Luteibacter rhizovicinus DSM 16549: one gene and its partner. The main gene of each other region encodes a partner of the protein of the gene in region 2 in a complex. Links are inferred from orthologs where the notes say so. Each region holds a gene or a part of one and is shown on either strand. Other genes may lie near its edges.

Region 1 (11,424 bases), 3.3 Mb from region 2 along the record:
CGCTCATACAGAGTTCGAAGGACGCGCTCCACGATCTGCAGCAGTTGTTCGAAGCCGATGCGGTCGAGGAGCGGGTGCGCGAGGAAGACCACTGAGTTTGCGGGCGGAGCCCAGTGGCTCAGCCCCGTCTAGTCCGCCCCGCTCAGACCGGCCGGGTCAGTCCGGCTGGGCAGGCTGGCGAAGCGTCTGCCGGACGCTCGGAATCGCCCCGACCCGCGTGCCGAGTTCATGCGCGATATCCACGAACCCGAGATGGCGCGCGACATCGCCTGCGGTGCGACCAAAGGCATCGGCAGCCTGGCGGCTGGCGCCACGGTGCAGCAGCACGCGTGCCGGCGGAAGCAGGGCATGCATGGCGCTCGCATGTAGTGCGCTCACACCACGGTGATCGGCGTGCTCGAGTTTCGCGCCCGCGTCCAGCAGCACGGGGACAAGCGCACCGAGGTGGGTTGCGTCGGCCGCGCTGCCTGGGCGCATGTGCGCACCGAGCAGAAGCAATAGCGGCGTGGCGCCATCCTTGTCGGCCTTGTTCACATCGGCGCCCTTGCCGATCACGATGTCGAGCAGGCGGCGCGCACGAAGGCTGTCGCTACCGCCGAAGCAGTACTGGGCCGCGGCATGCAGGGCGGTATGGCCGTGCGCATCTTCGGCGTTCGCGTTGGCGCCCCGCGCCAGCAACATGTCAGCGATCTCGGGATAGCCCAGTGTCGCGGCGATCATGAGTGCGGTGGCGTCGCCGGGCAGTCGCTGGTCGACATCCACACCGCGCGCGAGCAGGAGCTCGACGACGCTTTCGCGGCGCGCGTTGACCGCGGCGGCGAGGGGTGTGATGCCAGACGCCGCGGTGACGGTGGGATCGGCCCCTGCGTTGAGCAGATGCTCCGCGACATCGCGCTGGCCGGCGCCGGCGGCGCGCAGCAGGGCGGTGGCGCCTTGCGCATCGCGTGTGTCGATCCCGAAGCCGAGTTCGAGCAGGCGATCCACGGCTTGCGTGTCGCCAGCGGCGGCGGCGGCAGGAAGATCGTCGGCGCGCAGGGCACGACGCGGCAGCGGCCAGGCGGCCCAACTGAGCCAGCGCTCCACATCGCCGTGGCCGATGCCCAGGCCGTACGGCGTCTCACCATTGACGTCGGCCGCCTCGGGATCGGCGCCGTTCGCGACGAGCAGACGGACCAGGGGCAGGCTCTCGCCGCCCTGTTCCAGCGCGGCGTGCAGCGGCGTACGGCCGCCCGCATCGCGCACGTTCGGGTCCATGCCGCGGGCAAGCAGCGCGCCGAGCAAGGCCACGCGGCCCGTGGCGGCAGCCATGTGCATCGGCGTACGACCTCGGCTATCCGCGCCAAACGGATCGGCGCCGGCCTCGAGCATGGCCAGCGTCAGGCGCTCGTCCGCGCCGTCCAGCCGGCAGATGGCCTGGCCGAGCAGGCCTGCGCCCGCTGGCGTGGCTCCGCTACGCATCAGTTGCAGCAGCGCGTCGGCGGCCTGGGGAAGCTGCGGCAGCAAGGCGTCGAAGAGCCGGCGGCCGAGCCCGCTGGTTTCGTCCGCCGGAATGGCAAGACGCGCCTCGGCGCTCAGTCCGTGATCCAGCAGCCACGCACGTGCGGACTCGAAGCCCGCGCCGGCGAGATCGACGTACAGCGCCGCGAGTTCGTCCGTGGGCCATTCGCGCACCTTGGCGGCGAACGTCGAGGCGACGGCCCAGTGGCCGAAGCGCAATGCGTCGTAGAGGTGCATGGGCGAATCGGCACCGGCTTCGGGAACGACGGATTCGCTCAGCGATGTCGGCAGCGGTGTTTCGGGATCGAGCAGGGCGACGAAGTCCCAACGGCCCGCGGCGGCAGCATGGTCCAGCGCGCTGCGACCGTCGGCGCCAGGTTCCTTCGGCTGGGCTCCCAGGGCGAGCAATGCACGTACCGTGGCGGCTTGCGCGCGCGGCGACTGGCTGGCGAGCGTGAGGGCGTCGCGACCGTGACCGTCGCGCGGCGAGGCATCCGCGTTGGCATCGGCCAGCAGCTGGACGATGCCATGCGCACCTGCGCGCGCGGCCTCCATCAGTGCCGTGGTGCCGTGGCGATCGGCGAGGTTGGGATTGGCGTTCGCTTGCAGCAGCGCACGCGCGATCTGCTCGTGTCCTTCGGCAGCCGCAGCGATAAGCGCTGTGCGGCCTTGCGCATTGACGGCGTTCACGGGTCCCTTGTGCCGGAGCAGCACTTTCACGCCCTCGGCGTCGTCGTCCGCGATACCGGCTGCCGCGACGAGGGCCGGTTCGCCACCGACGGGAGCCGGCTTGGCGCCGTGCTCCAGAAGGAAACGAGCGAGCGCCCAGTTGGCACCCCGGCAGGCGATCGCGAGAGGCGTGTCGCCGGCAGCGTTCGCTGCATCGACGGCGGCACCGGCATCGAGGAGCATGGCCGCCACGGTCGGCTCGGCGCCGAGCACGGCGCCATGCAGCGGCGTGTTGCCCTCGGCGTCCGTGCCGGAGGCATCCGCGCCGTTGGTCAGCAAGGTGAGAACGGCCTCGGGCCGGCCATGCCAGCTGTCACGCGTCGCGGCGAGCAGGGCGGTGATACCGTTCTGTGCGCGATTCACCTGCGCGCCGCGGGCGATAAGTGCACGCAACAGGCGCATGTCGGGCGAGAGCGCCGCCAGGGTGAGCACGGGGCGCTGGTCGCGCTCACCCGGTTCGGCACCGGTGTCGGGATCGGCACCGGCTTCCACGAGCGCCACGGCACGGGCGATATCGCCTTCGCGTGCGGCGGCGAGGAGGGCGCGCTCACGCACGCCCGGCTGGCTTTCTTCGCTGGACAGGACGGGGATCGGCGCAGGCGCGGCAGGCGTGTCGACGAGGGGTTCGCGACGGGGCTCCGCACGGGCCGTGCGGATGTGCCCGCGGCGATCGCAGAGCAGGGCGCGCAGCGTGCGGTTGGCGATCACCATCCCGCAGACCGGCAGTAGCACGACGCCGTAGATGGCCAGCGCAGCGATCCGCATCTCCGACGGAAACACCCCGTAGAGGCCCGACAAGGCCACCGCGCAGAAGGCCAGCACCAGCAAGCCCAGGGCGGCCGGCACGAAATGCGAGAAAAAGCGCTCTTCCGCCGACAGGTGACGGCCGAACGAGATGGATCGCGCCACGGCGGTGAAGATCCACGAACCCGTGTTGCTGTCTTCCGGGTAGGCGTCGTCCCAGAGGAAAAGCAGGCCGAAGGCCGGCCACACGCGCCAAAGGGCGGCCAGCGCGACGACGAGCGTCGCGGCCAGCAGAAGTGCGGCCCCGAGGCTGGGTGCCTGGGTGAGCTTCAGGAGCGGCCACGCGACCAGCACGAAGACGACGAAGGTGTAAATCGTGAACATCACCACGTGTGCCGAACCGCGACGCAGCGTCGTGCGCAGGTAGCTCTGCTCCGGGTCGAAGCCGATCGCATGGCACACCGCGCCCATGGCCAGGGCGTTGGCGAGCAGGAGCGGTATCAGCGCGAGCGGTGAAGCGGTCAACCCGGCGCACGCGACAGCGGCGAGGGCAGGGAGGAACCAGGGCAGTGCCTTGATCAGCGGTGGTCGTCGACGTTTGGGATTGGCCATGCGCGGGAGTATACGGACGCCACAGGGGTGGCGCGGTAACGCGGCGTTAACCCGCGCGACACGGCGCGCCCCTGCGCGTATTCGGCGAGGTCAAGCGCGGACGAGCGTCAGGTCGGGATCGATCTGCCGGTTGAAGTTGGGTTGGTTGCAGACGGTGAGCGTCTCGTTGGACGGGGTCTGCAGGTGCCAGCCGCAGCCGGCCAGATTGGTGAGGATACGGTCGGAATCGTCGTGCGGCAGCTTCCGCTGTGGTGTCAGCTCCACTTCGAGGACGAAGCGGAGCTCGCCCAGGAGGAGGACGAGCGGTTCGGGAAGCATCTCGAACCCGTCGCGGCGGGTCATCCAGACGTAGGTGTCGGGTTTGCGCAGGCTGGCGTAGACGTAGCAGTGCATGACGGCAGTCTCGCTTGCGATTCGGCTTACCACCCTACCAAAAGTGGGGCCCCCCAGGCAGTGCTGTAAACCCCCGCCGTTACAGCTTTGTTGCATTAGCACTTGCAAATTTCTCGTCAAGTCGTCCAGAGTTCCACCCCAGATTGTTAAACGCGCGTATGAAAACGGATAAATTTTAGGTTTTCCGCGAACGTGACGTCGACCCAGAGCAGAACAAAAAGCAGGAGCCACCCCGAATGTCGAAGCTGAACCTCAATACCCGTCCGCTGGCCATTGCCGCCCTTTCGCTGGCCATCGCCGGCGCGCTGGTGGCTCCCCAGGCCGCGCACGCCAGTGCTTTCCAGCTCAAGGAAAACAGCGCCGCCGCGCTCGGTCGCGCCTTCGCCGGTTCTGCCGCCGCAGGTGACGATGCCTCGGTCATCGTGAACAACCCGGCCGCCATGTCCCTGCTCAAGGGCAATGTCGTCCAGGCCGATGTCACCGGCATCAATTTCAGCACCAAGTTCCACGGCACCGCGACCGATGCCCAGGGTCGCCCGATCTCCGGTGGCAACGGCGGCGACGCCGGCACGACCATCCCGGTCCCGGCGATGTACTTCGCCACCCAGGTGAACGATCGCCTGCACATCGGCCTTGGCCTGACCGCCCCGTTCGGTTTCAAGACCGACTATGACTCCGACTGGAAGGGCCGTTACAACGGCATCAAGTCCGACTTCAAGTCGTTCGACGCCACGCTTTCGGCTTCGTTCGATGTCACCGATACGTTCGCCATCGGCGCCAGCTTCATCGCGCAGAAGACCAGCGCCGAACTGACCAGCGCGATCAACTACAACACCGTCGGCCTCGGCCTGATCCAGCGCGCCGCCGCTGCCGGTCAGATCTCGCCGCTCGTTGCCCGCGGCCTGGCGCAGCAGTACGCCACCGTTGTCCCGCCGGGCAGCGACGGTATCGCCCGCATCAAGGGTGACGACTGGGGCTACGGCTGGCAGCTCGGTGGCCTGTGGCGCCTGACGGATACCGATCGCCTCGCGCTGAACTACCGCAGCAAGATCAAGCACACGCTCGAAGGCACCGGTAACTTCACCATGCCGTCGAACGTGACCGCCGTCCTGTCGAACCCGACGGTGGGCGCCCTGCTCGGCAGCGGCCAGCCGCCGTTCACCCACACCAACGGCTCGGCAGGCTTCACCACGCCGGCTGTCGCGACCGCCAGCTACTGGCACCAGGCATCGAAGTTCGGTTGGGGTATCGACGCATCGTGGACCAAGTGGGATTCCTTCCAGGACCTCACCGTCAACTTTGAAAACCCGAACCAGCCGCAGAACACCGAGCACTTCGGCTGGCACAACAGCTGGTTCGTGTCCGTGGGTGGCGAGTACTACATGACGGACAAGCTCACGCTGCGTACCGGTGTCGCCGTCGACACGACGCCGACCGAAGACCAGAACCGTGACGTCCGCGTGCCGGACTCCACCCGCAAGTGGGTCGCGTTCGGTCTGGGCTACAAGGCTACCGACCGTCTCGAGATCAACGCCGGTTACGCCCACATCTTCGTCAACAAGGCGCACATCGCCGGTGGCGAGAGCTCGACGCTCGATCGCATCATGGGCGAGAGCGACGACAAGGGTAACCTGCTCAGCGTGTCGGCCAAGTACGCATTTTGATCGTCTGATCAGTAAGGCCTGAAACCAAAAAAACCTCCCCGGCAACGGGGAGGTTTTTTTTGTGGGAGCCGCTTCAGTGGCGAGCTCTTACGCTTCCCCACTCCCGCAACACTTCTTGTATTTCTTCCCACTCCCACACGAACACGGATCGTTCCGCCCGACCTTCGAAGGGTCGCGACGCAACGTCTTTCCATGGTCGGGATGGCGGCGCCGGTACAGCTTCGCCAGCTGGAACGGAATCTCGTTGAGCAAGCCCATCCGCTCCTCGAACGAGGGCAACGGCAGCGCCGGCATATCCGGTGTCGCTTCGGTCTGATCTGCCGACAGCGTCATCAGCATGCCCATGAACGGATAAAGGCTCTCATCCATCCATTCGTCCCAGGCCTCGCCCCACTCGTTGAGAGCAAAGCGAAAGCCGATAGCCCAGTCGCTGGCGATCGGGAAATCACCGGTGTACGTGCTGATGTCATCGATCTCGTCGAATTCCTCCGGCGAGTCGATAAAGGGCAGGGATTCTTCGCCAAGTACCTTCGGATCGGCGGCCACGCGGGCGGCAATGACCTGCCAGAATTCCCGCATCAGGCCGTCGGCTTCGCTCGCTTCGGCTTCCGACGACCATGGCGTCGCCCCGCCGAGTTCCAGCACGGCAACGCAGTCATCGACATCCACATCGATCGGTCCGACCAGAGCCGCCGAGAACAGGCCGTCGAGGGCTTCCAGGGAGTAGCGGTTGGTCGAGGCCAGCAGGTCGTCGAGGCGGCCGAGTTTCGTTTCGCTCATCTGCATGCGTGCGGCCTCAGTACGCGTATTCGCTGAAGATCGGATCCACGCTGCCGTTCCAGCGGCCGTGGAACAGTTCCAGCTTGGTATCGGCCTGGGTCTTGCCCGACAGCGCCATCTCTTCCAGCGGCTCGAGGTAGATCGACTCGTCGGTACCGCGGTGGCCCTGCACGTTACGACGCTTCAAACCATGCGAAGCGATCTTCACCGCCTCGAGCGCGAGTTCGCGCACGGTGTGATCGCGGAAGCGCAGTGCCAGAGCATCCTTGGGCACGCCATCGCGCAGCGCATGGCGCTCGGCCCGGGTGAAGTCCTTCACGAGATCCCACGCGGCATCGAGCGCCACATCGTCATACAGCAGGCCGACCCAGAATGCAGGCAATGCGCACAGCGAGTTCCAGGTGCTGGTGTCGGCCCCACGCATTTCCAGGTATTGCTTCAGGCGAACTTCCGGGAAGGCGGTGGTCAGGTGGTCTGCCCAGTCCTTCATGTTTGCCTGCACGCCCGGCAGCGCGGGGAGTTCGCCACGCATGAACTTCTTGAAATCCTGGCCGGAGAGGTCGACGTACTTGCCGTCGCGATAGCTGAAGTACATCGGCACATCGAGGATGTAGTCGACATAGCGCTCGTAGCCGAAACCGTCTTCGAAGACGAAATCGAGCATGCCGGTGCGGTCGGCGTCGGTGTCGGTCCACACATGCGAGCGGAAGGACTTGTAGCCGTTCGGCTTGCCTTCGGTGAACGGCGAGTTGGCGAACAGTGCCGTCGCGATCGGCTGCAGCGCCAGACCCACGCGGAACTTCTTCACCATGTCCGCTTCCGTGGCGAAATCGAGGTTGACCTGGACGGTGCAGGTGCGGGTCATCATGTCCAGGCCGAGCGAACCGACCTTGGGCATGTACTCGCGCATGATCTTGTAGCGGCCCTTGGGCATCCACGGCATCTGGTCACGACGCCACTTCGGCTGAAAGCCCATGCCGAAGAAGCCGATGCCGAGTTCCTCGGCCACGGAACGGACCTCACGGAGGTGCTCGGTGACCTCGTCGCACGTCTCATGGATCGAATGCAGCGGCGCGCCGGAGAGCTCCAGCTGGCCGGCTGGCTCCAGGGTGATGTTGGCCATGCCCTTGGTCAGCGCGACCGGCGTCTCGCCTTCGCGGGCGACGTCCCAGCCGAAGCGCGTGGCGAGGGTCTCGAGAAGCTGGCGGATGCCCGGCCGATCGCCGTCGAAGGGGGGCGGGGTGAGGTCGTCCGTGTAGAAGCCGAACTTCTCGTGTTCGGTCCCGATGCGCCAGGCCTCACGCGGCTTCTCGCCCGCGGCGAGATAGGCGACCAGATCGTTACGGTCGCCGATGGGCGTGCTCTTGGCGGCGCTGGGTATGGACACGGACTTTCCTTGAACGAGAGCGGCAGGGCCGGATGCGGCACACATGGGGGCGTATGCCTGCCGGGAAAAGGTGTTATGCCCGGCGGCGCAGGGTAGCAAATGCGGCGCGAGGGCGCGAAAAACGAAAAGGCCGCCCGGAGGCGGCCTTTCGCTGGATTCCACGAGGCGCGGTCAGCGCTTCATCGAATTGAAGAACTCGTCGTTGGACTTGGTGTTCTTCATCTTGTCGAGCATGAACTCCATCGCGCTGAGCTCGTCCATCGGGTGGAGCAGCTTGCGCAGGATCCAGATCTTGGCGAGCAGGTCCGGCTCGATGAGCAGGTCTTCGCGACGGGTGCCCGAGCGGTTGATGTCGATGGCCGGGTAGACGCGCTTCTCGGAGATGCGACGGGACAGGTGCACTTCCATGTTGCCGGTGCCCTTGAACTCCTCGTAAATCACTTCGTCCATCTTCGAGCCGGTGTCGGTCAGCGCCGTGGCGATGATCGTCAGGCTGCCGCCTTCCTCGACGTTACGTGCCGCGCCGAAGAAGCGCTTGGGGCGCTGCAGGGCGTTGGCGTCGACACCACCGGTGAGGACCTTGCCGGAGCTCGGTACGACGGTGTTGTAGGCGCGGGCCAGGCGGGTGATCGAGTCGAGCAGGATCACGACGTCCTTCTTGTGCTCGACCAGGCGTTTGGCACGCTCGATCACCATCTCGGCGACCTGCACGTGGCGCACGGCGGGCTCGTCGAAGGTCGAGCTGATGACTTCACCACGAACGGTGCGAGCGATTTCCGTCACTTCCTCGGGGCGCTCATCGATCAACAGCATGATCAGATGGACGTCCGGATGGTTGTACTGGATGGCCTGGGCGATGTTCTGCAGCATCATCGTCTTGCCGGACTTCGGCTGCGACACGATGAGGCCGCGCTGGCCGCGACCGATGGGCGCCACGAGGTCGAGGATGCGACCGGTGATGTCCTCGGTCGAACCATTGCCGCGCTCGAGCTTGAACGACTTGCGCGGGAACAGCGGGGTGAGGTTCTCGAACAGCAGCTTGTTCTTCGACGCCTCCGGCGGATCGCCGTTGATGTCGTCGACCTTGAGCATCGCAAAGTAGCGCTCGCCTTCCTTCGGATGGCGGACGCGACCGGTGATGTAGTCGCCGGTGCGCAGGTTGAACCGACGGATCTGGCTGGGCGAGACGTAGATGTCGTCCGGACCGGCCAGGTAGGACTCATCGGCCGAGCGCAGGAAGCCGAAGCCGTCCTGCAGGATCTCGAGCACGCCTTCAGCCCAGATGCCACCGCCGGAACGGGCGTGGGCCTTGAGGATGTTGAAGACCACGTCCTGTTTGCGCTGGCGGGCCACGCCCTCGCGTACACCGAGCGACTCGGCGAACTCGAGCAGCTGGATGGCGTTCTTGCGCTTGAGCTCGGTCAGGTTGATCAGGCGATCGTTGCTGCCGGCGTCGGCGTTCTCGTCGTCGTCGACCGGATAGCCGTTGTTATTGCGCTGGCTCTGGTAGTTATTACCACCGCCACCGCCACCGCCACCACCGTTGCCCGGATTGCCGCCACCGCCACCCTGGCGCTGCTGGTTGCGCTCGTTGCGCCGGCGCCGGCCGCGACCTTCGCGTTCGGCGTTATTCGGGTTATTCGGGTTGTTCGGGTTGTTGGGGTTGTTCGGATTGGTATGGCGGTTCTGCGGCTGGTTCGGGTTTTCAGCCCGGCCCATCGGCTGGTTCTGGCCGCCCTGCGGCTGGCCGTTACCGTTGCCGTCGCGGGCTTCGGCCGTCGCGGGACGCGCCTCGTTGCCCTGCTGGGCGTTGCCCTGCGGTGCGTTATTGAGCTGAAGCTCCGCCTGTGGCGCGGGCGACGGGCTGGGTACCGGTGCCGGGGTGGGCAGCGGAGGCAGCGGCGGCACGGTAGCCGGCGGACGAGCCGCGGCGGGTGCGGGAGCCGGAGCAGGCGCGCTCGTCGCTACCGCAGGTGCTTCAGCGGCGGGTGCCTTTCGGCGAGTACGGGGACGCGGCTCGGTCGCAGGCGGATCGCCGGCGCCCTTGGCGTCGCTAGGATTTTTGGTTTCGATATCAGACACGGGCAAACCTCACGGGGCGCCGTTGAAGAAAAAATGGGAGAGGGTTCGCAGCATGGGGGACAAGGCATGTCCCGGCGAACTCCTGAAGCCTAGCATCGCGTGAGGCGCGGCGTAAAGCGCCTCACGCGGCGGCTTAAGTGAAACGTACAGCTAGAGCGATCAGATCGAGGCTTCGATGAACTTGGCCAGCTGGCCCTTGCCCACGGCGCCGATCTGCGTGCCGGCGACCTTGCCATCCTTGAAGATCATGAGGGTGGGGATGCCGCGAACGCCGAACTGGCGCGGGGTCTGCTGGTTCTCGTCGATGTTGATCTTGACGATCTTCAGCTTGCCTTCGTACTCGCCAGCGAGCTCATCGAGCACCGGGGCGATGGATTTGCAGGGACCGCACCATTCCGCCCAGAAGTCGAGCAGGACGGGGGTGTCGGAATCGAGAACTTCTGCCTGGAACGCAGAGTCGCTCGTATGGGTGATCTTGTCGCTCACCGTGATCTCCAAATGGGGGTGAAAGGGGGTTGACGACCGTGACGCCAGCATCGGCTACACTAAGGAGCCCCATGTCGCGGGTCCAACCGGAACCGAAGGTCTTGGCCATTGAAGCCGGTGGCCCTCATTCCAACGCAACTAGGGGCGCGATACAAGCGATTCAAGGGCGCCGACGGGATGGCTTCCGTTGACATAGGTGAACAGGCTCGCTGCAGAGCCCTTTCACCTATGCCAGCGGGAGTCGTCGGGTCGCGCGCCGCCGCCTCCGGCCATCGTGCGCCGGGCGCGTCGTACGGCCGCCGGCATGGCACCGGCCGCCCCCGACTCTCCCGTGACGCCGGCCGGATCACCCACCGTCCCGCGGCTCTTCCCTTGCCGCCGGGCCGCTGCCGCGCATTTGCGGCGCGAGACTCCCAGGTCACCCACCCACCATGTCCCAAACTGTTCTCACCGACGTCTTCTACGAAAATCTCGACCTCCATCCGCTGCTCCACCAGGGCCTTGCCGCCGCCGGCATCACCCGCACCACTCCGATTCAGGCGCTGACCCTCCCGGTCGCCCTGCTTGGCCGCGACGTGGCCGGGCAGGCGCAGACGGGTACGGGCAAGACCTTCGCCTTCCTCGTGGCGCTGATGAACCGCCTGCTCAACAACCCGGCGGCCCCGGATCGCAAGGACGCCGATCCGCGCGCGCTGATCATCGCGCCGACGCGAGAGCTGGCGATCCAGATCGAGAAGGACTTCCAGGTCATCGGCAAGGCCACCGGCCTGCGCAGCGCCCTGATCTACGGCGGCGTCGACTACGACAAGCAGCGCCAGCAGCTGCGCGACGGCTGCGACATCATCATCGCCACGCCGGGTCGCCTGCTCGATTACTACAAGCAGGACGTCTTCGGCTTCGGCAGTGTCGAGGTCATGGTCATCGACGAAGCCGACCGCATGTTCGATCTCGGCTTCATCAAGGACGTGCGCTTCATCTTCCGTCGCCTGCCGGCCCGCGAGAAGCGCCAGGTGCTGTTGTTCTCGGCCACCTTGAGCCATCGCGTGCTCG
Region 2 (11,674 bases):
TGAATTTATTCTCAGCAGCTCCCGCGATTGCCGCGAGTTGTGTAGGAGCCGATTCATCGGCGAACCCGCGGCATTGGGCCAGGTTACGGCAAGCACCCTATCGCCGATAAATCGGCTCCCACATAGAGCATCGCCGATGAATCGGCTCCTACCGTGCTGGCGTGAGTCCAGCGATGCCGCGGTGGGCCGAAGGCCCATGAGACATGAGCCGGCGCAGCCGGCTATCCGGTTCACAACCGGCTATCCGCTTACTTGACCGGCTGGGTCTGCAACACCGGCGCATCGCCGATGACATCGGTGCCCTGCGGCGGCACGAAGTCGAACGTGCCGGCGTCGACCGGGCCATTCTTCACCCAGCCGGCGAACTGGATCTTCGTCGTATTGCCGAGCTGGTCCTTGAAGACCATCTGCGCCAAGCCGCCGGCGTCGAAGCCGAGGTCGGCGAAGTCGAACTGCGGATCCTTGCCGGTGGACTGCAGACGCAGCCAGACCAGGCCGTCGTGTTCGCCCTTCTCGGTGACCTTGAAGTCCTTGTCCATCTGCGACAGGTCGGTCAGGACGGTCAAAGGACTCTGTGCCTCTTCGCTGCTCTGCTTGCGCACCGTGACCTGCTCGAGGTCCGGGTCGTACAGCCATACGCGGCTGCCGTCGGCGACGATGGTCTGCTTGTACGGGGCCAGCGTTTCCCAGCGGAACTGACGCGGTGCCTCCAGCGCCATGGTGCCCGTGGTGGTCTTGCCGGCGTCGCCGTTCGCGTTGATCAACGTCTGGCTGAACCGCCCCGTCACCGAGTGCAGGCCCTTGGAAAAGGCATCCAGCCGTTCGCGGGCCGGACCGGCGGCGGCGAAGATCGGCAGGCTGAGGAGGGACAGGGTCGCGGCAAGCAGGAAGCGTTTCATGGGGCGAATTCCATTAGGGTCGGCGCGATTGTCAGCGATCGGTTTCGAACAGCGACTTAAGCATGTCGATGGCTTCGGTCGGGCTGATCTCGCCCGCTTCCATTTTCTCGCTGATATCGGCGATGGCCTTGCCGTCACGATGCCAGAACGGCGCGGCGCGCGTGGCGTGGTGGACCGGCCGGGCTTCCTGGCCGAGCACGACGATCTCGGCGATGGCTTCCTGTTCGGCGAAGATCACTTCGAGCGCATCGTCGACGCCGGCGGTATGGCCCGTGGGGTAATCGCGGGTGACGAAGCAGGCGCGACCGTCGTCGGCGCGCAGCTCCAGTCCCGGAATGGAGGGGTTGAGCTCGAAAATGCTCTCGACCTCGTCCAGAACCTCGGACGTGGGTGCGAGGTCACCGGTAACGAGCAAGCCCCAGGGGCGCTGGCGTAGCGCGCCCGGCTTCATGTCGTTCATGGGGGAATCAGTCCTTCGGGGGCGGCGGCGCGAGCACTTCGCGGTTGCCGTTGTGCTGCGGCGCGCTGACGATACCGTCCTGCTCCATCTGTTCGACGAGGCGGGCGGCGCGGTTGTAGCCGATGCGCAGGTGACGCTGCACGCCGGAGATGGACGCGCGACGCGTCTCGGTGACCACACGCACGGCGCGGTCGTAGAGCGCGTTGTCGCTGTCGCTATCGCCTTCGGCATCCTGCGGCAGGCCGGAGTCGTTGATGATCTTGCCGTCCGAGGTGGACTGGATTTCTTCGAGCACGCCGGTGATGTAGTTCGGCGCACCCTGCGCACGCAGCCACTCGACCACGTTATGCACTTCGTGATCGTCGACGAAGGCACCGTGCACGCGCTCGGGCGTGGCCGTACCCGGGGGCAGGTAAAGCATGTCGCCGTGACCGAGCAGCGCTTCCGCGCCGGACTGATCGAGGATGGTGCGCGAGTCGATCTTCGACGACACCTGGAACGCGATGCGCGTCGGGATGTTCGCCTTGATCAGGCCGGTGATCACATCCACCGACGGACGCTGCGTGGCGAGGATCAGGTGCACGCCCGCGGCGCGCGCCTTCTGCGCCAGACGTGCGATGAGTTCTTCGACCTTCTTGCCGACGATCATCATCATGTCGGCGAATTCGTCGATGATGATGACGATGTGCGGCAGCGGCTCGAGCGGCTCGGCGACCATGCCCGGCATGTCCGGGTTGGCGCGGAACAGCGGATCGAGCAAGGGCTGGCCGCTGCTCTCGGCGTCCTTCACCTTCTTGTTGAAGCCACCGAGGTTACGCACGCCGACCGCGGCCATGAGCTTGTAACGACGCTCCATCTCGGCCACGCACCAGCGCAGGGCGTTGGCGGCTTCCTTCATGTCGGTGACGACCGGCGCCAGCAGATGCGGAATGCCCTCGTAGACCGAGAGTTCCAGCATCTTCGGGTCGATCATGATCATGCGCACGTCTTTCGGGCTGGCCTTGTACAGCAGGCTCAGCACCATGGCGTTCACCGCCACGGACTTACCCGAACCGGTGGTACCGGCGACGAGCAGATGCGGCATCTTGGCCAGGTCGGTGACGACGGCCTTGCCACCGATGTCCTTGCCCAGCGCCAGCGCCAGCGGCGACTTCATCTGATCGTACTTCTCCGACCGCAGGATCTCGGAGAGGTAGACGATCTGCTTCTTCGTGTTGGGGATTTCCAGGCCGATGACGTTCTTGCCGGGAATCACGTCGACCACGCGCACGCTGACCACGGAAAGGCCGCGCGCAATGTCCTTGTCGAGGCTGGACACCTGGCTGCCGCGAACACCGGCGGCGGGTTCCAGTTCGAAACGGGTAATCACCGGACCCGGATAGACGCCCATGACGCGGGCCTCGATGCGGAAATCCTTGAGCTTGAGCTCCACCTGGCGCGAGAGGACTTCGAGGGTTTCCTCGGAGTAGCCCGGGCCTTGCGGCGGTGCTTCGTCGAGCAGCGACAGCGGCGGGACTTCGCCGTTCATCGATGCGCCGGTAAACAGGGGAATCTGGTTTTCGCGGGACGCGCGATCGCTCTTGACCACCATCGGGACCGGGGTCTCGATACGCACGGGCTCGCGTTTGGCCTGTTTGATCGCCTCGGCCTTCTTGACCACCTCACGCTCGGCGCGTGCGTTGCGTGCGGCCATGACTTCCGGTGCACGACGCATCTTCCCGCCGAACCAGCCGCCCAGGCGCACGACGCCCTGCCCCGTCAGATCCATGAGCTTGAACCAGGACAGACCGGTAGCAAGGGTGACGGCGATGAGGAAGACGGCGAGCAGGAGCAGCGGTGCGCCCTTGTCACCAAGCGCACTGTGCAGGCCGTGGCCCACCCACTTGCCGACGATGCCGCCCGGGCCTTCCGGCAACACGGGCGAATCGACGTTCAGATACACCAGCGCGGGGCCGGTGATGAAGAAAAACACGAACCCGATGAGACGCAGGGAGGGCTCCCACGGCGCGACGAGACGTTCGCCGCGCGCGCGGAGCACCTGCACGCCCAGTGCAAGCAGGAGCAGCGGAAAGCAGTAAGAAACCAGGCCGAAGATGTACCTGAGCAGGTTGGCGATATTCGCCCCGATCGAGCCACCGAAGTTGGTGGCCCGATCGGCGATGCCCATGTGGCCCCAGCTCGGGTCCTGATCGTTGTAGCTGAGCAGGCAGACGAGCAGGTACAGGGCAAGCGGCAACAGCAGCAACGCCCCGGCTTCACGCAGGCGGCGCTTGAGCTCGTCGCTCAAGCCCTCCCGCTGCTGGGCCTTGACCTGGCTCCGTGCCTGTTTCTTTACGACTTTCGCGCTGCGCGCCACTTAGCAGAGGACCTCGGATCGGGTTTTCGGCATCATGCCATGCCCTGAAGGGCCGGGTGCACGACCTTGCCACCCTCGATGTTGATACCGCCGGCCAGCGCCGCGTGGTCGCGCCACTCGTTACCGGCAGCCAGGCGCTGCACGTACGGCAGGATGGCGGCCGAAATGGCGGTGGACGAGGTCTGCGGGACCGCGCCCGGCATGTTGGTCACGCAGAAGTGCGTCACGCCGTGGACGTCGTAGGTCGGCGCCTTCCAGGTGGTCGGCTTCGAGGTTTCGAAGCAGCCGCCCTGGTCGATCGAGATGTCGACGAGCACCGAGCCCTTCTCCATCGTCTTGACCATGGCTTCGGTGACGACGCGCGGGGCCTTGGCGGACGGGATCAGCACGGCACCGACGACGATGTCGGCGTTGCGGACTTCTTCGGCGACCGACGACTCATAGGCGTACAGCGCGGTGACGTTCGGGCCCATGGCCATCATCTCGGCGAGGCGGTCCTGGCGCTTGTCGAAGACGACGACGTTGGCACCGGCCGAGGCGGCCAGGGCAGCGGCGTTACCACCGGCAGCGCCGGCGCCGAGGACGACGACCTTGCCACGCGGGGTGGAGGCCATGCCGCCGAGCAGCTTGCCCTTGCCACCGTTGGGCTGGTGCAGGAGGGTCGTGCCGATCTGGGTGGCGATGCGGCCGGCGATGACGGACATCGGCAGCAGCAGCGGCAGGACGCCGTTCTCATCCACGGATTCGAAGGCGATACCGGTCAGGCCGATGTCCAGCAGGCTCTTGGTCAGCGCCGGTTCGGCGGCCAGGTGCAGGTAGCAGAACAGCAGGTGGTGCTTCTTGAGCAGCTTGAGATCGCCCTCGATCGGTTCCTTGACCTTGACGATCAGCTCACCCTTTTCGTACAGGGCGGCGGCGTCGGGCACCACGTTGACACCCAGCAGCGAGTAGTCGGCGTCCGAGTAGCCGCTCTTGCTGCCGGCGCCGGACTGGATGAAGACCTCATGGCCACGGCGGACCAGATCGGCCGCAGCGGCCGGGATGAGGGCCACGCGGCCTTCGAGGGTCTTGGTTTCGGAGGGGATACCAATGCGCATCTTTTGGAGGATCCTGAATGAGATAAAAGCCGCCCCGTGGGGACAAGGCGAGAGCCGTCATTGCATTGAGTCTTGAATCGCACCCCGGTCTTCCCCATTCTTCCGGGTCGACACACCTCGCAAACCCTCGACACGGCTTTAGCATCCTGCCGCAAGGGGCTAGCGGTACGACCGAAACACGCCGCAGTAAACCTCAAGGATTATACATGAGCACCCCCAAGCACAGCCGCCTGCTGATCCTCGGCTCCGGTCCTGCCGGATACACGGCCGCCGTCTACGCGGCGCGCGCCAATCTCAAGCCGACCATGATCACCGGCCTGGCGCAGGGCGGCCAGCTGATGACCACCACCGAGGTGGACAACTGGCCGGGTGACGAAAAGGGTGTTCAGGGTCCGGAACTGATGCGGCGCATGGCCGAGCACGCCGAGCGCTTCGAAACCGAGATGGTGTTCGACCATATCCACAGCGTGGACCTGGGCAACCGCCCGTTCCGCCTGAAGGGTGACAGCGGCGAATACACCGCCGACGCCCTGATCATCACCACCGGCGCGACCGCCAAGTACCTGGGCATCGCCTCGGAAGAGAAGTTCAAGGGTCGCGGCGTCTCCGCCTGCGCCACCTGCGACGGCTTCTTCTTCCGCGAGCAGGACGTGGTCGTGGTCGGCGGCGGCAACACCGCCGTGGAAGAGGCGCTGTACCTGGCCAATATCGCCCGCAAGGTCTACCTGGTCCACCGCCGCGACAAATTCCGCGCGGAAAAGATCATGCAGGACAAGGTCTTCGAAAAGGTCGCTGCCGGCAAGATCGAGCTGCTCTGGAACCACCAGGTCGACGAAGTGCTGGGCGACGACTCCGGCGTGACCGGCGTCCGCGTCAAGGACGTCAACACCGGCGTGAAGCGCGACCTCGATGCCCAGGGCTTCTTCGTGGCGATCGGCCACACCCCGGCCACCGGCATCTTCGAAGGCCAGCTCGAGATGAAGGACGGCTACATCCAGATCCAGTCCGGCCTGCACGGCGGCGCCACGGCCACCTCGGTGCCGGGCGTGTTCGCCGCGGGTGACGTGGCCGACCACGTCTACCGCCAGGCGGTCACCTCGGCGGGCTTCGGCTGCATGGCGGCGCTCGACGCCGAGCGCTGGCTGGACCAGCAGCACATGCTGACCTGACCGGAACCGGCCCCGCGCCTTGCGCGCGGGGCAACCGCCGATGACCGGCATTCGTTTTCTCGACAGCCTTGGCGGCATTCCGGCCGCCGACTGGGACGCGCTTGTGCCCGACGGCAACCCCTTCGTCTCGCACGCGTTCCTCAGCGGCATGGAAGCGAAGGGCTGCCTGCGCGAAGACTACGGCTGGAAGCCGTACCACCTGGGCATCTTCGACAGCCACGATCGGCTGGTCGCTGCCTCGCCCACCTACCTCAAGGGCAACTCGCACGGCGAGTTCGTCTTCGACTGGAGCTGGGCCTCGGCCTGGGAACGCGCCGGCGGGGATTACTACCCGAAGATGCTGGTCGCCTCGCCCTACTCGCCCGTACCCGGCCCCCGGCTGCTGGTGCGTGACGGCCTCGAGGCGGACATCCTGCGCAACCGGCTCACCGCCGCACTCGTGGACGAAGCGGATCGCCTCGGCCTGTCCTCGATCCACGCCAACTTCCTCGCCGACGCCGACCTGGACGCCTTCGACGATCGCTGGCTGGTCCGCAGCGACTACCAGTTCCACTGGCACAACCAGGCCTACGCCGATTTCGACGGCTTCCTGGCTTCGCTCAAGGCGAAGAAGCGGAAGAACATCCGCCAGGAACGCGCCTATGCCGAGGCCTCCGGCCTGCGCCTGAGCATGCGCGGCGGCGACGAACTGTCCGACGACGAGTGGCGGCAGATCCATGCACTTTACGCACTCACCTTCGACCTCAAGGGCAACCACGCCGCCCTGACCTCGCGCTTCTTTCAGTACCTCGGCCGCACCCTCGGCCCGAAGGTGCAGGTGGCGATGGCGCGCGACGGCCAGGAGATCGTCGCGATGGCGCTGTTCCTGCGCGGCGGCGATGCGCTGTATGGACGCTACTGGGGCGCCAGCGTGGAAGTGTCCGGACTGCACTTCGAGCTCTGCTATTACCGTGGCATCGACTATGCGATCCGCGAAGGCATCGGCCGTTTCGAACCCGGCGCGCAGGGCGAGCACAAGCTGGCCCGCGGCTTCCTGCCGACCCTGACCCACTCGCGGCATTACATCGCCCACGAAGGTTTCCGTCAGGCCGTGGCCGGCGCGCTCGAACAGGAAGCGCTGCATCGCGAAACCTACCGCGACGAACTGCTCGCCCATTCGCCGTACGCGGACCGATGATCCGCCTGCCGCAACTGAATCCGCTGCGCCCCGGCCTGTTTCCCGATCCGGAGGACGCTCTTGTCGAACCCAACGGCCTGCTTGCCTGGGGTGGCGACCTCTCTGCCGAGCGACTGATCGCGGCCTATGCACAGGGCGTATTCCCCTGGTTCAACGAAGACGAGCCGATTCTCTGGTGGTCGCCGGATCCGCGCTGCGTGTTTCGCACCGATGCGGTCCACATCAGTCGCAGCCTGCGCAAGCAGCTGTCGAAGTCCAACTGGCGCCTCACGGCGGATACCTCGTTCACCCGCGTCATGCGCGCCTGCGCGGCACCGCGTAGCGGCGCGGTCGGCACGTGGATCGGCGACGACATGATCGCTGCGTACGAAGAGCTGCATCGGCAAGGCCATGCGCACAGCGTCGAAGTGTGGGATCGCGGTTCGCTCGTCGGTGGCATATACGGCGTCGCCGTCGGTCGGCTGTTCTGCGGCGAGTCGATGTTCTCGGCCCGCACCGGCGGCTCGAAGGTCGCGCTTGCCGGCATGTGCCAGTTCCTGCATCGCTGGGGCTTTCCCTTCCTCGACGCCCAGGTGACCAACGATCACCTGTTGTCGATGGGCGCCGTGGAGATCCCACGTCGACAGTTCGTCGCGCAGGCGAAGCGCCTGGGAGCCATGCCCGGCCTGGTCGGCTCGTGGATGCAACACCCCATCACCCTGCCCTGACCCCTTGGTTGATTGGGGCCTGCCTTGTGGGGCCTGCCTTGCGGGGCCTGCCCTGTGTGGGAGCCGCTTCAGCGGCGATGCTTTTCTGCAGGGAAGAGCATCGCCGCTAAAGCGGCTCCCACATGGAGCAGCACAGCGGCGCTGCCATGCTACCGGGCGCGGTGACCGCTCATTTCCGCGCCAGCATTCTTCGGCAGCAACAAACACACCGGCGCCGCGATCAACGAGACAAACGTCACCACCAGGAAGGCCACGCTGAAATCAGGCAACTGCGCATGGGCATGCCCGTTCCACGTCACCGACACATGCAGGGCCGCGGCGGCGACGCAGATGCCCAGCGACAGCATCAGCTGCTGGAACGTCGTGTAGAAACTGGTCGCACTGGAGAAGCGCTCGCTCGGCACGTCCGCGTAAGCCACCGTGTTATACGCACTGAACTGCAGCGACTGGAAGAAACCGCTCAGCAGCAGGACGGTGTAGATCGTCCACAGCGGCCAGTCCGGGCGAAAGGCCGCGCACAGGGCGACGCAGACCATCGACAGCACGCCGTTCCAGACGAGGGTGGCGCGAAAGCCCCACATCCGCAGCACCGGTGCGGCGGTGGCCTTCATCAGCATCGCGCCGAGCGCCGACACGAAGGTCACCACGCCACTGTGCGCCGCGGAAAAACCGAAGCCCAGCTGCATCATCAGTGGCAACAGGAAGGGCACCGACCCCGCGGTGATGCGCGTCAGTGAACCGGCGATCACCGAAAGACGAAACGTGGGAAAACGCATCAACGACAGGTCGAGGATGGGATTCGCTACGCGCTTCGAATGCCATACGTACACGGCGCCGACGATGAGGCCGCCCACGATCAGCCCGACGGAACCCAGACCCGAGGTATCACCGCGACTGGCCAGCTCCAGTCCGAACACCAGGCATGACAGCGAGATGCCCGAGAGCACGAAGCCCACCCGGTCGAAGCGCTGCCGCTCCGCAATGCGCACGTCGGGCACGTACTTCGTGGCCAGCCACATGCCGGCAATGCCGATCGGCACGTTGATATAGAAGATCCAGCGCCACGACACCCAGGTGACGATAAAGCCGCCCAGCGGCGGTCCGACGACCGGACCGATCAGCGCGGGCACGAGTAGCCACGACATGGCGCTGACCAGCTCGGACTTCGGCACCGATCGCAGCAGCACCAGGCGCCCGACGGGCACCATCATCGCTCCACCCATGCCTTGCAACAGGCGCGACAGCACCAGCAGTGGCAGATTGCCCGAGAGCCCACAGAGGATCGAGCCCAGGGTGAAGATCGCGATCGCCGCGCGGAAGACGTTGCGCGAGCCGTAGCGATCGGCAATGGCGCCGCTGGCGGGGATGAACACCGCAAGGCTGAGCATGTACGAGGTGAGCGCCACGCTCATGTGCAGCGGCGACACGTCGAACGATTCCGCCATCGAAGGCAACGCCGTGGCCAGGATGGTGCCGTCCAGCTGTTCCATGAACATCGCGCTCGCGATGATCAGGGCTACGGTGCGGAAGCCAGGGGCGGGAGTCATCCGGGAAGGGTTGGCGGGGGAGCGCATAGTCTGCGCCCGCAAGGATCAAAGGTCGAGTGAACGTAAACTTAGAAAGCGCCGCTCTTCGCCACTGAAGGGATCGATGAACGCGAGCTCGCGAGCGAGCAGCTGCATCGGCTCGCTGAAATCCGCCGTCTCCTCACGCAGCTCGGGATACATCGGATCGCCCAGGATGGGCGCGCCCAACCCTGCCATGTGCACGCGCAACTGGTGCTTGCGTCCGGTGACGGGCTCCAGTCGGTAGCGCCACGCGTGCTCGCCACGCTCGATCACGTCGACGTGGGTGGTGGCATTCGCGGGGCCTTGCACTTCGTGCGTGCGAAAGAACGGCTCGCCGCGCTCGATGCGGCTGCATCGGGAAAGCGGAAACGTCAGTCCGGGCAACGGTGGCGCCAGCGCTTCGTAGGTCTTGGCGATGGCGCGCTCGCGGAACAAGCGCGTATAGGCATCGCGACTGGACGGCCGTGCCGAGAACACGACCAGGCCGGCGGTGCCGCGGTCCAGCCGGTGCAGCGCGACCAGGTCCGGATTGCCGAGACGACGGACCAGGCGCACCGACAACGTCTCCTCCACGTAGCGCCCGGCCGGCATGACCGGCAGGAAGTGCGGCTTGTCCGCCACCACGAGGTCGTCGTCCTGGTAGACGATCGTTTCCTCGAACGGGATGCGCGGCTCGGCCGGCACCTCGCGCCGGTAGGTGACGATGTCGCCGGGACGGTAGGGGGTGAGGTGATCGACCCCGTGGCCGTTCGCCTGGACGAGCCCGCGTTCCATGCGGTCTTCCCAGGCCTCGCGACTGACCGCTGGGAAGCGCTCGCAAAGGAAATCGAGCACGCTCGGCCAGCCACCGGGTGGCAAGGCGATCCTGCTGAGTGGCATGTGGTCCATGGCCCCATCCTAACCGCGCCACGCCAGGCCGCGAACCCACTCGTCAGCGCATGGGCAGCCAAGTGTTTCCCACCCGGCCGCGGCATATACTGGCGGGGTCCCCCATATCGAGACACCCGCGTGATCGGCCGGTTCTTCAGGAAGTTGTTCGGCGGCGGCACCGCGCCTTCCGCCCCATCCTTCGTGCCCGCGCACGCCGCCGTGACCCGCACGCCGGTGGTCATCGACATGCCCGTGGTGGAAGCACCGGTCAGCGCGCTGGCCGCCGAAGAAATCGAAGACCGCTTCTATCGCCTCGTGCTCGGCCTCTCGCCGTCGGACGACGCGGCGTTCTCCCCCGCCGAACAGAGCGTGTTGCGTCGCGTACGCGACGCGTTCGGCGGCGAGCGTTTCGACGTCGGCTCCCTGCCCCGGCTGCCATCGGTGGTGCCGCAGCTCATGCGTTCGCTGCGCAACGACGATTCGGACAGCCGCGCACTGGCCGAGCTGATCGCCCGCGACACCGTGCTGGTGGGTGAGATCGTCCGGGTGGCGAACAGCGCCTTCTTCAAGACCTCGCGGCCGGTGACCGGCCTGGCGCAGGCGATCACCCTGCTCGGCCAGGACGGCTTGCGCCGCGTGGTCATGCAGTTGGTCATGCGGCCGATCCTGCGTACCAACATGGGCGGCGCCAGCCAGCACGCCGGCGAGCGGCTGTGGGAGCACGCCGAGCGCTGCGCCCGCGCGTGCATCTACCTGGGCCGCGATGTCTGCGACCCCTTCGAAGCCTTTCTTGCCGGCCTGATCAGCCAGACCGGGGCGCAGACGATCCTGCTCGAGCTCGAGGAACAGAACGACACCCGCGCCACGGCCTTCAGCCGTCCGCTGGTCGCCGCCCTGGCCCAGCAGATCGAGCGGCTGTCGCTGCACGCCGCACGCCACTGGGCCTTCCCCTCGCGCGTGGTCCAGGCACTGGCCGAGCGTGCGGACCCCGCCGACGCAGGCGCACGCACACCGCTGGGACGCGCCTTGCTGGCCGCCAGCCGCGTGGCGATGCTGGACGTGCTGATCGAGCAAGGCCTGGCCGACCCCGACTCGGCCCTATTGGCGAGCCCTGGCCAGACCTTCACCCAGGCCCAACTGATCGCCTGCCGCGACGCCCTGCGCACCGCAGCCCCCGCCGAAGCCTGAGGGCGTCAGCGACGCACCCCAGTAGCCACCACATCCGCCCACACCTGATCCGCCAGCTGCGTCGACGCCCCCGTAATCAGCTTCGGCACCATGGCATCCAGACGCGGCGGATCAGTCTCCACCGGCGCCGTCTGGCTGACGTGATAGCTCTTCGAAACCACGACGCCGCGGGCGACAATGCGG

Evidence for each region.
Region 1: the proteins of trxB (region 2) and trxA are in contact, whole or in part, in a crystal structure (PDB 1F6M), measured with the Escherichia coli proteins. The link is inferred for Luteibacter rhizovicinus DSM 16549 from one-to-one orthologs.

The regions. Positions count from the first base shown.
Region 1 is NZ_CP017480.1:1,153,713-1,165,136, reverse strand. What follows is about bases 8,712-11,424. They hold trxA (thioredoxin TrxA), read right to left. Parts: upstream 10,375-11,424; coding sequence 10,048-10,374; downstream 8,712-10,047. Other genes in these bases: BJI69_RS05325 (DEAD/DEAH box helicase), read left to right, coding at 10,806-11,424; rho (transcription termination factor Rho), read right to left, coding at 8,712-9,888. Also shown: BJI69_RS05365 (monovalent cation:proton antiporter-2 (CPA2) family protein), read left to right, coding at 1-95; BJI69_RS05360 (ankyrin repeat domain-containing protein), read right to left, coding at 157-3,582; BJI69_RS05355 (YcgL domain-containing protein), read right to left, coding at 3,673-3,975; BJI69_RS05350 (OmpP1/FadL family transporter), read left to right, coding at 4,212-5,639; BJI69_RS05340 (glutamate--cysteine ligase), read right to left, coding at 6,436-7,806; more of rho, read right to left, coding at 7,978-8,711. UniProt on the Escherichia coli protein: Participates in various redox reactions through the reversible oxidation of its active center dithiol to a disulfide and catalyzes dithiol-disulfide exchange reactions.
Region 2 is NZ_CP017480.1:4,417,782-4,429,455, forward strand. What follows is about bases 4,037-6,999. They hold trxB (thioredoxin-disulfide reductase), read left to right. Parts: upstream 4,037-5,018; coding sequence 5,019-5,981; downstream 5,982-6,999. Other genes in these bases: BJI69_RS20240 (alanine dehydrogenase), read right to left, coding at 4,037-4,812; BJI69_RS20250 (GNAT family N-acetyltransferase), read left to right, coding at 6,022-6,999. Also shown: outer membrane lipoprotein periplasmic chaperone LolA, read right to left, coding at 249-899; BJI69_RS20230 (hypothetical protein), read right to left, coding at 931-1,359; BJI69_RS20235 (DNA translocase FtsK), read right to left, coding at 1,367-3,715; more of BJI69_RS20240, read right to left, coding at 3,748-4,036; more of BJI69_RS20250, read left to right, coding at 7,000-7,158; aat (leucyl/phenylalanyl-tRNA--protein transferase), read left to right, coding at 7,155-7,865; BJI69_RS20260 (MFS transporter), read right to left, coding at 8,015-9,439; BJI69_RS20265 (pseudouridine synthase), read right to left, coding at 9,458-10,321; BJI69_RS20270 (HDOD domain-containing protein), read left to right, coding at 10,442-11,491; BJI69_RS20275 (hypothetical protein), read right to left, coding at 11,497-11,674.